DNA from 3 places in the Streptomyces sp. NPDC048182 genome. Region 1 is predicted to be linked to each of the others. Evidence: riboswitches for the same ligand, from Rfam matches in the RefSeq annotation. Region 1 holds a riboswitch; each other region holds the start of a gene.
What was found. A riboswitch is a leader RNA that binds a small molecule or an ion and turns the genes downstream of it on or off. The one in region 1 is predicted to bind cobalamin.
Positions count from the first base shown of each region.

Region 1 (4,348 bases):
CGAGAACGACCTCAACACGCGGTACGACCTGCTCCTCTCCGGCGCCACCAACCTCGCCGCCGACAACGAGGACCTGGTCGAGCAGGTCAAGGACGCCAAGGCGGCCGTGGTCAAGGACAACTCGGTGCCCGGGTACACGGTGCGCCCCTCGGACGTCCCGGCGGACGCGGTCACGTCCTCCGGCTCCGGCCTCGACCCGGCGATCTCCCCGCAGTACGCCGGCCTCCAGGTCCACCGCGTCGCCGCGCGCAACGGCCTGCCCGTCGACCGGGTGGAGCGACTCGTCGAGGACCACACCCAGGGCCGCACCCTCGGCTTCATGGGCGAGCCGCGCGTGAACGTCCTGGAGCTCAACATCGCGCTCAAGGACCTCACGTCCGCACGGTGACGCACTCGGTACCCCTTCGACGCTCCGGTGAGACCCCTCTCACCAGGCACGTCAGCGACCCGTCAAGGCGGCACGGAGCACCGTCAACGTCCCGTCAGAAAGGGCCCGTGGGCGGCGCGGCCGGGCATAGCGTCGAGTGCGAGCCCCGGTCCGCCTCCCCGCGTTCCGGGGCCCTCGACTCCCACCCCGCACCCGCGCTCTCCCGGAGGCACCCATGACCGAGCCGCGCCACGGCGACGACCCCGATCCGCTCGAACCCGCCCCGGCCGGACCCCTGTACGTCCCGGTCCGGCCGGGCCCCGGCGGGCACACGGCCCGCCTCTTCCGCACCCCGCTCGGCGCCCGCACGGCCGTCGGCTTCACCTCCGCGCACCGGCTGGCCGCGACCCTCGGCCCCGGCCAGCCCTGGATCCGGCTCGCCGAGCCCGCGCTGCGCGCGCTGACCGCCCCGCTCGGCGTCACGCGGCTCACCGTGGACCCGCAGTTCACCGCCGCGGCCCCCGCGCCGGTCACCACCGCCGCCCCCACCGCGGCACTCGTCTGAGAGGGCGGACCCGATGACCATGGTGCACGAACCCACCCCCGTCCGCGCCGACCTGTCCGTGTGGCCCGCCTCGGCCGCCGACGCCCCGCCCACCGGCCTCGCCGTGGGCGGCGTCCCGCTCGCCGAGGTCGCCGACCGCTTCGGCACCCCCGTCTACGTCCTGGACGAGGCCGAGGTCCGCGACCGCTGCCGCACCTACCGGGCGGCCTTCCCGGACACCGAGATCCTGTACGCCGCCAAGGCGTTCCTGTGCCGCGCGATGATCCACTGGGTGGACGAGGAGGGCCTCGGCCTGGACGTCTGCTCGGCCGGCGAGCTGGAGTTCGCCGTCACCGCCGGCTTCCCGCCGGACCGGATCGTGCTGCACGGCAACGCCAAGTCGCCGCAGGACCTGGCGACCGCGCTGCGCCTGGGCGTGGGCCGCGTCGTCATCGACAGCCCGTCCGAGATCGCCCGTCTCGCGGCGGCCGTCGGCCCGGACGGCCACCAGAAGGTGATGGTCCGGGTGGTGCCCGGCGTCAGCGCGGGCGGCCACGACAAGATCCGCACCGGCACCGACGACCAGAAGTTCGGCCTGTCCATCGCCGACGGCTACGCGGCGCACGCCATCGCCCGGATCCTCGACCAGCCGCAGCTCGAACTGACCGGCCTGCACTGCCACCTCGGCTCGCAGATCACCAGCGTCAAGCCGTATCTCGTGGCGGTGCGCCGCCTGGTCGGCCTGATGAGCCGCCTGCACGAGCAGCACGGCCTGGTCCTGCCCGAACTCGACCTGGGCGGCGGCCATGGCATCGCCTACCGGCCCGGCGAGCCGGCCCTGGACCTGACGGCCCTGGCCGGCCGGGTGCGCGCCGAACTCGCCACCGCCTGCGCGGCGGCGGACCTGCCCGTCCCCCGGCTGCTCATCGAGCCCGGCCGGGCCATAGCGGGACCGGCGGGCGTCGCCCTCTACCGGGTCCTGTCCGTGAAGCGCACCGGCGACCACGTGTTCGTGGCCGTCGACGGCGGCATGAGCGACAACCCGCGCCCCGCGCTCTACGGCGTCCGCTACGCCCCCCGCCTGATCGGCCGGCCCGGCGGCGCCGCGCCCGCCCCGGTGACCGTCGTCGGCCGGCACTGCGAGGCGGGCGACGTCCTCGCCGCGGACGTCCCGCTCCCCGCCGACGTGCACCCCGGCGACCTGATCGCCCTGCCCGTGGCCGGCGCCTACCACCTCTCCATGGCCTCCGGCTACAACCTCGTGGGCCGCCCACCGGTCGTCGCCGTCCACAGCGGGACGGCCCGCCTGCTGGTGCGCCGCGAGTCCCTGGCGGACGTCCGCAACCGCGACGTGGGGCTGTGACGTCCCCGCTCCCGGCCGTCCCGCGCGTACCCCCGGCCCCGGAGTCCCGTCCATGTTCCCCCTCCGGCGGGCCCACCCCGTAGGGTGGCCGGTGCAGCTGGTTCGCCCCGTCCGCCAGGCGGGGTGTCGCAAGAGGGAACCCGGTGGGAATCCGGGACTGCCCCGCAGCGGTGAGCGGGAACGACCGCCGTCATACGCACTGGGTCCGACGTATGGGCCCGGGAAGCGACGGCCAGTAGGTGTCCTCCGAGCAGGAGGGCGGGCCCGCGAGTCCGAAGACCTGCCAACTGCCCGCGCGCGGACCGTTCCGTGCGCGGACATCCCGGTGACCTCGAGGGCGGGTCGGCGTACACACCAGGCAGGGCCGCGACGGCTCCGTCCGGTGCGTCGTTCCCTTCGCGTCTCTCGTCCCGTCTCCGGGATCTCAGGGATTCATCTCGCGAAGGAGATCTCCGTGACAGCGAAGTCCGCAGCCGCGGCAGCACAGGCCACCGTGTACGGCTACCCCCGCCAGGGCCCCAACCGGGAACTCAAGAAGGCCATCGAGGGCTACTGGAAGGGCCGCGTCACCGCCGACGCCCTCCACGCCACCGCAGCCGAACTGCGCCGCAACAACCGGCGCCGCCTCGCCGGCGCCGGCGTCCACGAGGTGCCCACCGGCGACTTCTCGTACTACGACCACGTGCTGGACACCACCGTCATGGTCGGCGCGATCCCCGAGCGCCACCGCGCCGCCGTGACCGCCGACGCGACGGACGGCTACTTCGCCATGGCCCGCGGCACCCAGGACGTGGCGCCGCTGGAGATGACCAAGTGGTTCGACACCAACTACCACTACCTCGTCCCCGAGCTGGGCCCCGACACCGTCTTCACAGCCGACTCCACCAAGCAGGTCGCCGAGCTGACGGAGGCCCTCGCCGAGGGCCTGTCCGCCCGGCCCGTCCTGGTCGGCCCCGTCACCTACCTGCTGCTCGCCAAGCCCGCCCCCGGCGTGCCCGCCGACTTCGAGCCGCTCGCCCTCCTCGACCGCCTGCTGCCCGTCTACGCCGAGGTCCTCGCCGACCTGCGCGCGGCCGGCGCCGACTGGGTCCAGCTCGACGAGCCCGCCCTGGTCCAGGACCGCACCCCGGCCGAGCTGAACGCCGCCGAACGCGCCTACCGCGACCTCGGCGCCCGCACCGACCGGCCCAAGCTGCTTGTCGCCTCCTACTTCGACCGGCTCGGCGACGCCCTGCCGGTCCTCGCCAAGGCACCGGTCGACGGCCTGGCGCTCGACTTCACCGAGGCCGCCGCCAACCTGGAAGCCCTGGCGGCCGTCGGCGGACTGCCCGGCAAGCGCCTGGTCGCCGGCGTCGTCAACGGCCGCAACATCTGGATCAACGACCTCCAGAAGTCCCTCGCCACCCTCGGCACCCTCCTCGGCCTCGCCGACCGGGTCGACGTCGCCGCCTCCTGCTCCCTGCTGCACGTCCCGCTGGACACCGCACCCGAGCGGGACATCGACCCGCAGATCCTGCGCTGGCTGGCCTTCGCCGAGCAGAAGACCACCGAGATCGTCACCCTCGCCAAGGGCCTCGCCCAGGGCACCGACACCATCACCACCGCACTCGCCGCCAACCGCGCCGACCTCGCCTCCCGCGCGAACTCGCCGATCACCCGCGACCCCGCCGTACGCTCCCGCGCCGCCGCCGTCACCGACGCCCGCCGCTCCCAGCCCTACACCGAACGGGCCGCCGCCCAGCGCGCCCACCTCAACCTGCCCCTGCTGCCGACCACGACCATCGGCTCCTTCCCCCAGACCACCGAGCTGCGCACCGCCCGCGCCGACCTGCGCACCGGCCGCATCGACACCGCCGGCTACGAGGAGCGCATCAAGGCCGAGATCCAGGAAGTCGTCTCCTTCCAGGAGACGACCGGCCTCGACGTCCTCGTGCACGGCGAGCCCGAACGCAACGACATGGTCCAGTACTTCGCCGAGCAGCTCACCGGCTACCTCGCCACCCAGCACGGCTGGGTCCAGTCCTACGGCACCCGCTACGTCCGCCCGCCCGTCCTCGCCGGCGACATCTCCCGC
Region 1 covers NZ_JBIDAQ010000005.1:47,913-52,260, forward strand. Annotated here, with positions in the region: gene ACGFZL_RS11575 (potassium-transporting ATPase subunit C) at 1-388, shown strand, start outside; gene ACGFZL_RS11580 (SAV_915 family protein) at 603-932, shown strand; gene lysA (diaminopimelate decarboxylase) at 946-2,274, shown strand; cobalamin riboswitch at 2,371-2,563, shown strand; gene metE (5-methyltetrahydropteroyltriglutamate--homocysteine S-methyltransferase) at 2,729-4,348, shown strand, end outside.

Region 2 (4,348 bases), on a different contig from region 1:
TCGCGTGAGCCGGTCAGGCTGTCCGGGCGTGTCCTGCTGGAGGGCTCCGACCTCCTGGCCCTCGCGCCGGCGGCGCGCCGTCCGGTGCGGGCGGGACGCGCCGCCCACCTGCCGCAGCACCCCGAATCGGTCCTCGATCCGGTCCGCCGGGTCAAGGGGGTCCTGAAGGAGGTCGCCGCCCTCGGACACGAGGGGCGCGCCGCCCGCCGGGCAGCCGCCTCGCAGGCCCTGGCCGCGGCCGGCCTCGACCGGAGCCTGGTGCGCCGACGCTTCCCCCATCAGCTGTCGGGCGGCCAGCAGCAGCGGCTGGCCCTGGCCTCCGCGCTGGCCACGGGGGCCGGGCTACTCGTCCTGGACGAGCCCACGAGTGGCCTCGACCCGGTGCTCGCCCGGGCACTCGCCCGCACCGTGCGCAGCCTCGCCGACGACGGAGCGGGCGTGCTGTTGCTCAGCCACGACCTCCCGACGGTCCGCAGGACCGCGGACCGGGTCGTCGTACTGCAACACGGGCGGGTCGTGGAGAGCGGGCCGGCGGGAGAGATCCTCGCTCCGGACGGCCCAGAACGGCATCGGGCCACCCGGAGCCTGCTCGCGGCGGAGCACCGTGCCAGGTCGAGCCGTGTGCCGGCGGCGGCGAACACTCCTGATTCTCGGCAGTCGGGCGGAGTCGAGACACGAGACATCGCCGTACGCCGCCGATCCGCCGCCCCACTCGCCGGGCCGGTGTCGCTGCGGTTCCCGGCCGGCAGCAGAACCGCGCTGCTGGGCCCCTCGGGCTCGGGCAAGACGACCTTCGCCCGCGTCCTGGCCGGTCTGACGCCACCCACCTCCGGGCAGGTCCGCCTCGACGGCAAGCCACTCCCGGCCCGCATCGACCGCCGTGGCACCGCGCAGCGCAGAGCTGTCCAGTACGTGCACCAGAGCAGCGCCGACTCCTTCGAACGACACCGCCCCGTGCTGCGCCAGCTCGCCGACACGGCACGCCTGCTGCGAGGCGTGGATGGCGAAGAGGCGACGGAAGAGGCGAGGAACTTCGCGGCGTCCCTGGGCCTGGAGAGCGATGACCTGAGCCGCACCCCGGAGCGCCTGTCAGGCGGTCAGCTACAGCGGTGCGCGCTGGTGCGTGCCCTGACCGCACGGCCCGCACTGCTGGTGTGCGACGAGGTGACGTCGGCACTGGACACCGCGACCCGCGAACTCGTCCTCGACGCGCTGCCGCGGCTGCTCGCCCCCGCCGGCACGGCCCTGCTGCTCATCAGCCACGACGTACCCGCGGTGCGATGGGTGGCGGAGGAGGCGGTGGAGTTCCGCGCAGGGCGGTGCGTGCGGCACGGGCCGACGGAGGAAGTCCTCGGATCGTATGGCGAAGGTGTCGCAACAGCTCGTACGATGCGGTGACTTCGGCACCTGACGCGGGTGCCGTACGGGGTCATGTCGTACGAGCAGGACAACCGCATAGGTGCGTGACCGGGGGAAGCCGGTGGGATTCCGGCGCTGACCTGCAACCGTGTGCGGCCGTGCGGCCGCGAGTCGGGGAACCCGGTGCGTGCTCCGTACCGCTTCCCACTGTCATGGTCTGCAGCGCGAAGCCGAGAGCCCTGTCATCGGCGGCTCCGTCGCGAGCTGTGGGCCGCCTGAGCAGGAAGGCTCCGCCATGCACCGCATACCCGCACCCCGCCACCTGATCGCCGCGACCGCACTCGGCCTGGCCCTGACCTCCGTGCCGTCCGTCGCGCACGCCGACACCGCCGCCACCGGCCGAGCCGCGGGCACGAACGCCCGGGTCAAGGTGACCCTCACCGTGCAGGGGCCGGACGGGCTGCTGTTCAAGGGGAAGATCAGGACTCGCGGCCACGACGTCACCACCGCGAGCGGTGGCACCCACAAGTGCGACGGCACCAACGGCGGCGCCAACCCCACCAAGGTGCCCACGCCGACCGCCGCGCTCGACGACGCCGCCCGTAAACGGAACTTCACCTGGGACGGCACCTGGTACGCGTCGTTCGACGACTTCTCCGTCGACACCATCAAGAACGTCAACGGGGGTGGCAGCGCCTACTGGAACATCTCCGTGAACGGCACCTCGACGCCGGTCGGCGGCTGCCAGTTCAAGCTCACCGCCGGGGACCAGGTCGCCTTCACCTGGACATCCTTCTGACCGGGATGGCGGGATGTGCGCCCCGGCCGTCGTGACCGGGGCTCCGGTCCGCCTGCGCCACGATCCGGTGTCAGGCGCCTGTGCGATGCTCCGCCTGCCTTCGTGCGGCGCGCCGACGCAGGACGACTCGGGCCAGCAGCACGTTGGCCGTCGCTGCGGCCGTGAACAGAAGGACGTTCAGAACGGAGCTGCCCGCGGCCAGCCACGCGGCGTCGCTGCCGTCGGGGCGCGTCGATGACGCCCACACACTTCCGACGGCTCGCAGCGCCGCGTATCCGCCGTACACGCACACGGCGGCCGGCACCCCGAAGGGAAGTGTCAGGACGATGGCGAGGACGTAGGGAAGCGCGCTGCCGCGTACCGCGCCGAGTACCGCCGACGTCAGGACGAGGCATATGTAGCAGCCGGCGGCGATCCGGGACCGAGCGGCAGCTGTCATCCCTGGTCTCCCGCCTCTTGACCACCTCGGCCGCCTGCCGTCTTCGACGGGACTATGCCGATCGATAATGACTGTACATGACAGGTCGCCGGGGGCTACGGTGCTCGCGCCGAGCGGGGGGATCGTGAACGGGGCTACGGCCGGCGCGTCCGTGACCAGGGCGGCCGGCTCGCAGGCGCGCGCCAGTGCTCTCGTGCGGTGACAACAGCAGCGGCAGCCTGCTCGTGCACCGGGGCGGTGGTCTTCGTCATGTGCCGAACAGGCGATACCCACCTGAACGGAGGAGCAATGTCCCACAGTGCCATCCGAGTCCGGCGCAGACATCCCCGCACCACCCTCCTCGTGGTCTTCACGGCCCTACTGGCCCTGATCGGCGCCCTCACCACGTCAGCCACGGCCACCACCGGCACCGGCTCAGGAAGTACGGGGACCGCCGGAACGTTCGTCCCCGTCAACGGGCGCCTCGGCAGCGCCGTCCTGGCGTCGGATTCCTGGCGCCCCTTCGCCGTGGCGGGGCAACTCGGCATACCCACCACCGGCGTGGCGGCCGTGAGCGTCAACATCTCCGTCTCCGGCGGGCCGGAGGCGGACATCTACGCCGCCCCTGACACGGCCGACCACCCGTCGTTCCTGGCGATGCACTACGGAGGCTCCGAGCGGGTCGGACTGGCCTCCAACACCGCCATCGTGGCGGTCGACAGCTCCGGCACGATGGCCCTGATGACGCCCAGTGCGAACGTGACCGTCTTCCTGGACGTCGAGGGCTACTACACCAGCGGCACCAACCCGGCCCCCGGAGGCTACGTGCCGGTGACGCCGCACAAGGTCGCCGAGTCCTGGTCACCGCCCAGCGGCGGCTTCCCGCCCGGTCCGCTGTCACCCGGCCAGACCTTCAAGGTCACGGTGCCCGACCTGCCCAAGCCGACCTCCTCGGTCGTCGCGGCGATCACGGTCTACGCTCCCCGGCCCGGGGGCAACGCGTGGCTCACCCCCTACGCCGACGGCGCGGCCAAGCCGGCGAACCAGATTGCCTTCAACCTGGCCTTTCCCACGGTCATCACCACGATCATCGACGTGAACGACCAGACGGGTGCCTTCAACCTGTTCTACGGGTCGGCCTCATCGATACCGGTCCAGGCCGAGTTCTCCGTGGACATCGTCGGATACTTCACCCCGGCGGCCACGCTGGGCTCCTTCACCCCCGCCGCCGGAGCGATCTACGACAGCCACGGCGCGACGGTCCCGGCCGGGAAGACCATGAACATCCCCGTCGCCGGCGTCAGCGGGGTACCCGCCGTCGGCAACAGCCTGCTTGCGGCGGCGCTCAACTTCCGGGTGACCGGGGGAGCGAGCAACGGAGCGTTGCAGGCAGGCGCGGACGACCAGCCACTGCCGACGAGCAACCTGGCGGTGTTCATCGCGGGCCAGAGGGTGTCGGCGCTCTCGATGGTGGAGATCGGCGGTGACGGGGCGATCATGGTGAAGAACACGAGTACGTCGCCGATCACCGTGCAGGTCGACCTCGAAGGCTGGTACACCGGCACACGGCTGCCCATCACGGTCGGCAGCGACGGCTGGATCTACTACAACGACGTCGTCGGCTACGCGCTCAACCTGAGTGGTCCGACGACCGTTCTGCAGAACGGCACCAAGCAGTCCGACGGGACCTGTGCCTTCACCGCGACCGCGTCGGGTAAGGACACCGACCCGGACGTCTACAGCGAGGTCGCGCAGTACAACCCGGGGACCTG
Region 2 covers NZ_JBIDAQ010000004.1:469,819-474,166, forward strand. Annotated here, with positions in the region: gene ACGFZL_RS10880 (ABC transporter ATP-binding protein) at 1-1,398, shown strand, start outside; cobalamin riboswitch at 1,438-1,562, shown strand; gene ACGFZL_RS10885 (DUF4430 domain-containing protein) at 1,655-2,158, shown strand; gene ACGFZL_RS10890 (hypothetical protein) at 2,229-2,597, opposite strand; gene ACGFZL_RS10895 (hypothetical protein) at 2,886-4,348, shown strand, end outside.
Region 2: another riboswitch for cobalamin. It lies ahead of ACGFZL_RS10885 (DUF4430 domain-containing protein); the one in region 1 lies ahead of metE (5-methyltetrahydropteroyltriglutamate--homocysteine S-methyltransferase).

Region 3 (3,939 bases), on a different contig from region 1:
CGGGCCGGGCCAGCAGATCGTCCGCCTCCATACCGATGGCGGTGGCGGGCAGCAGTCCGGCTGCCACCGACACCGAGGCGACGAGCAGCAGCCCGAATACAAATTCCGGCACGGCGTGCAGCACGACCGCGGCGGTGTTCAGCGCACGGTCGAGGCGGCTGCCCTCGCGCAGTCCCGACACGGTGCCCACGAGGGGAGCCAGGACCGTGACGAGCAGCAGCGCCGGGACCCCCAGCAGGAGCGTCACGCCGGCCCGGCGGCCGATGTCGTCGCCGACGGGCAGCCCGGTCGTCAAGGAGACGCCCGGGTTCCCGGCGAACAAGTGAAGGAGCCAGTGACCGAAGCGGGTCCAGGCTGGTTCGTCCAGGCCCAGCTGCTCGCGCAGCGCGGCGACCTGTTCGGGAGTGCCCAGCTCTCCGCGGAGGACGTCGGCCGTGTCGCCCGGCAGGAGGGAGCCGACGGCGAACACGGCGACCAGCACCACCAGGCACTGCAGCAGCGCGAGCAGGCAACGCCGCAGGACGTACCCCCGCACGTCAGCTGATGCGGACCCGGTCGAAGCGGGCCCAGTCGTGCGAGTTCGGAGGGGCGGCGCGCAGACCGCCGACCGAGTCCGCGACGGCGTCGTTGGCGTCGGAGAAGGCCCATACCAGGAGTCCGGACTCGTCGCGTGCGATCTTCTGGGCGCGGGCGAGCAGCCCGAGCCGGTCCTGTTCCTCCCGGCTGGTGCGGGCCCGGTCGAGGAGCGCGTCGAACTTCGCCGAGGCGTACTGGGTCTGGTTGCGGGCGGCGCCTCCGCGGACGCGCTGTTGCAGGAAGTCGGAGACGGGCAGGGTGGAGGTGGTGTTGAAGGCGGCGACACCCTTGGTCTTGATCTCGCTGAAGTACGTGCTCGACGCTCGGGTGTTGGCGGCCAGATGCAGCCCGACCTCGCGCAGCTGCCGCGCCATGAGGTCTGCGGCGGGCTCCCAGGCGGCGTCGACGGAGCTGGTCTCCACGGTGACGCGCAGACCCTCGGCGCCGGCCTCCTTCACGAGCCGGCGCGCCTCGTCGACGTCCCGCTCACGGGGTGCCAGGTCCTGCGGGTAGCCGCGCAGGCCCATCCCGAACAGGTCGTTGCCCACTTCGCCATGTCCGGCGAGGGCGATCCTGACCAGGGCCTCCCGGTCGATGCCCAACTGGACGGCCCGGATCAGGCGGGCGTCGTCGAACGGCGCGCGGCCGGTGCGCAGCAGCAGCTGCTGCGCGGTCGCCCGTTCGGCGGTCAGCAGGCGCACGGAACCGCTCTTCTTCAGCCGCTCCACCGATGCCCCGGACATGTCGGCCCCGTAGTGCACCTGCCCGGACAGCAGCGCGTTGAGCCGGGCGGACTCCTCGTTCGCGGGCACGATCTCCAGTTCGGCGATGTGCGGGGCGCCGTCCCAGTGGTCCGTCCAGCGGCGGTAGCGGGCGGTTCCGCCCGGGGTGAACGACACGAAGGTGAAGGGTCCGGAGCCCACGGGCCGGCGGAAGTCCGTGGTGCCGTCGGGGATGATCTCTGTGCCGGGGCCGGCGAAGACCGTGGGGAACTCGAAGTTCGGCGACTTCAGCACCAGGACGAGGGAGCGCTCGCCGTCCGCCCTGCTGGCCGTGAAGTCGATCGCGGAGAGCAGCACCTGCGACGGGGACCCCGTCCCGGGGTCCGCGGCACGGCGATAGCTGTAGAGGACGTCCTTCGCGGTGACCGGCCTGCCGTCGTGGAATCGTGCCTGGCGCAGGCGTATGTGCCATCGGATGCCTGCGGCATCGCTCTCCCAGGACTCCGCGAGCCGCTCGCGCACGGACATGTCGTCCGCGTACGTGCCGAGCGTGTCGTAGAGCGCCTTGGCACGGGCCTGGTCGACGAAGTTCGGGGCGACGTGGGGGTCGAGGGTCTCCTGCGAGCCTCCGGAGGTGAACGCCGCGCGGAACCGGTCGCTCCCTCCGCCGTCCTTGGTGTCGCCACCGCAGCCGGTGAGCAGGCCGGCTCCGGCGAGCGCCAGCGCGCCGCCGGCGGCCAGGACACCGCGCCTGCCGGGCCCCGGGCCGTCCGTTCGGGCATGCGTCGTCACATCGATCCTCTCCGGGGTCTCCACGCCCCTGCCGCTGGACCGGCGACGGGTCAGTCTCCTGGCTCCCGGATCATCGCTCGCCTCGGCCTTCCCGTCCGCGCGCGGACAGTGGCCTGCGGGAGGTTCGCTTCCCGGTCACAGTGGCGGGACCGCGCCGGACTCGCACCGGCTTCCTGGTCCCCGTCGCCTCATGAGGTCATTGTGGCCTACACGCGATCCGGGCCCGTCACCCGGTGGCTGCTGCCGACGATCGCGCGCGGGCAGGTCGACGGCGACGCGCGGGGCAGTTCGTGGAGATGAAGGACGAATCGGCGCCCTCAGGGGCCCGCACCGCCCACGCGACGAGGGCCCCGACGTTGTCACGGACGAGCCGGAGTGCCCGTCAGGCGCCCCAGCGCAGGGCGATCGTGTCGCCCACGTTGATCACCTTGTTGCGGGCCGCGCCCGCGAAGGCGGAGCCGTCGACGCTGACCTTCCAGGTGTTGGAGCCGCTGTTCGCCTTGCCGTTGACGGCGGTGATGGTGCCGGTGCCGGAGGCCGGGGTCACGCTGGTGACGCAGCCGGACGGGGTGGCCGCGCCGCCCGCCGCGGTGAGGACGTCGCCGAGGGTGGTCGTCGTGCCGGTGGGGGTGAGGGCGACCGAGCACACCTTCAGGTTGCCCGCGCCGTCGTCGACGGTCAGGGCCAGCTTGGTCGCGGTGCCGGCGGTGAAGGCGGACTGGGCGACCCACTTGGGGGCGCCGGGCGTGACCGGGGCCGGCGGGGCGGTGGTGAAGCCGCCGCCGGCGACCGCGCGGAGGGCGTCGATGGAGGAGTAGGCGGACGGACTGGTGTCGGAGGGCTGGTACTTGAAGCCGCCGCCCGGGTTGTACTGGTTGGCGATGAGGAAGTCGACCGGCGTCTTGCCGGCCCCGGTGAGGAAGTCGCCGGTCTGCGGGTTGATGCCGCAGGCGTTGAGGCCGGCGATGCCCCAGCCGTTGGAGCTGGTGTTGACGCCGTAGAGGGAGTTGAAGGCACCGGTGCCGGAGACCAGGGTGCTCTTGAGGAAGTTCTTGGCCTGGACGACGTCGGTGTCCGTGTTCGGGACCCCGGAGACGCAGAGCGCGGCCATGGCCGCCCCGGTCATGTCGACGTCGCTCGCGGAGTTCAGGGCGGTCGGGTCGCCCTCGGCCTTCTGGTAGGTCCAGCCGCCGTCCGTGTGCTGGTTGGCGCGGATGCGGGTGACCAGACGGTCGGTCAGGGTCTGCGGGATGCGGTTGGCGCCGGCCTGGGTCTTGGCGCCGCGCAGGGCGAGGGCGGCGAAGACGGTGCCGTTGAAGTTGGCGGAGGGGCCGAAGTAGCCGGGCTCGGCCGTCTGCCAGTAGGAGTAGATGTTCGCTATGAGGTTCCGCGAGGCCGAGACGCGGGCCGGATCGATGCCGGCGGCGTAGGCGTTGAGCGTGCCGCGCTCGTAGTCGGTGACCACGGGAGCGGCGCTCGGCCAGCTCGCCGTCGACAGGAGGTTGCGGTAGACGGTCCGGGCGTTCTTGGTGGTGTCACCGCCGGGTGCCACGTCCACGACGGCGGTGCCCGCCGCGGCGAAGGCGCTGAACGCCCACTCGTTGGACAGCCCCGAGCCGGCGTACGAACCGTCCGCCGCCTGGAGGGACTTGAGGTAGGCGACGCCGTTGGTCTTCGACGTGGCGATCTGTGCGGGGGTCGAGGTCGCGGAGGCGGACGAGACGGTGAGGGCGAAGGCGCCGAGCGCCACCGGCACGGAGAGCACGAGTCGGCGGGGGCTGCGGGAGGTACGGGGACGGGACATGACCTGCTCCTGGAGTCAGCGGACGCCGACCGCGCCGGGCGCATG
Region 3 covers NZ_JBIDAQ010000004.1:464,482-468,420, reverse strand. Annotated here, with positions in the region: gene ACGFZL_RS10870 (ABC transporter permease) at 1-535, opposite strand, end outside; gene ACGFZL_RS10865 (ABC transporter substrate-binding protein) at 537-2,090, opposite strand; cobalamin riboswitch at 2,142-2,268, opposite strand; gene ACGFZL_RS10860 (prenyltransferase/squalene oxidase repeat-containing protein) at 2,473-3,894, opposite strand.
Region 3: another riboswitch for cobalamin. It lies ahead of ACGFZL_RS10865 (ABC transporter substrate-binding protein); the one in region 1 lies ahead of metE (5-methyltetrahydropteroyltriglutamate--homocysteine S-methyltransferase).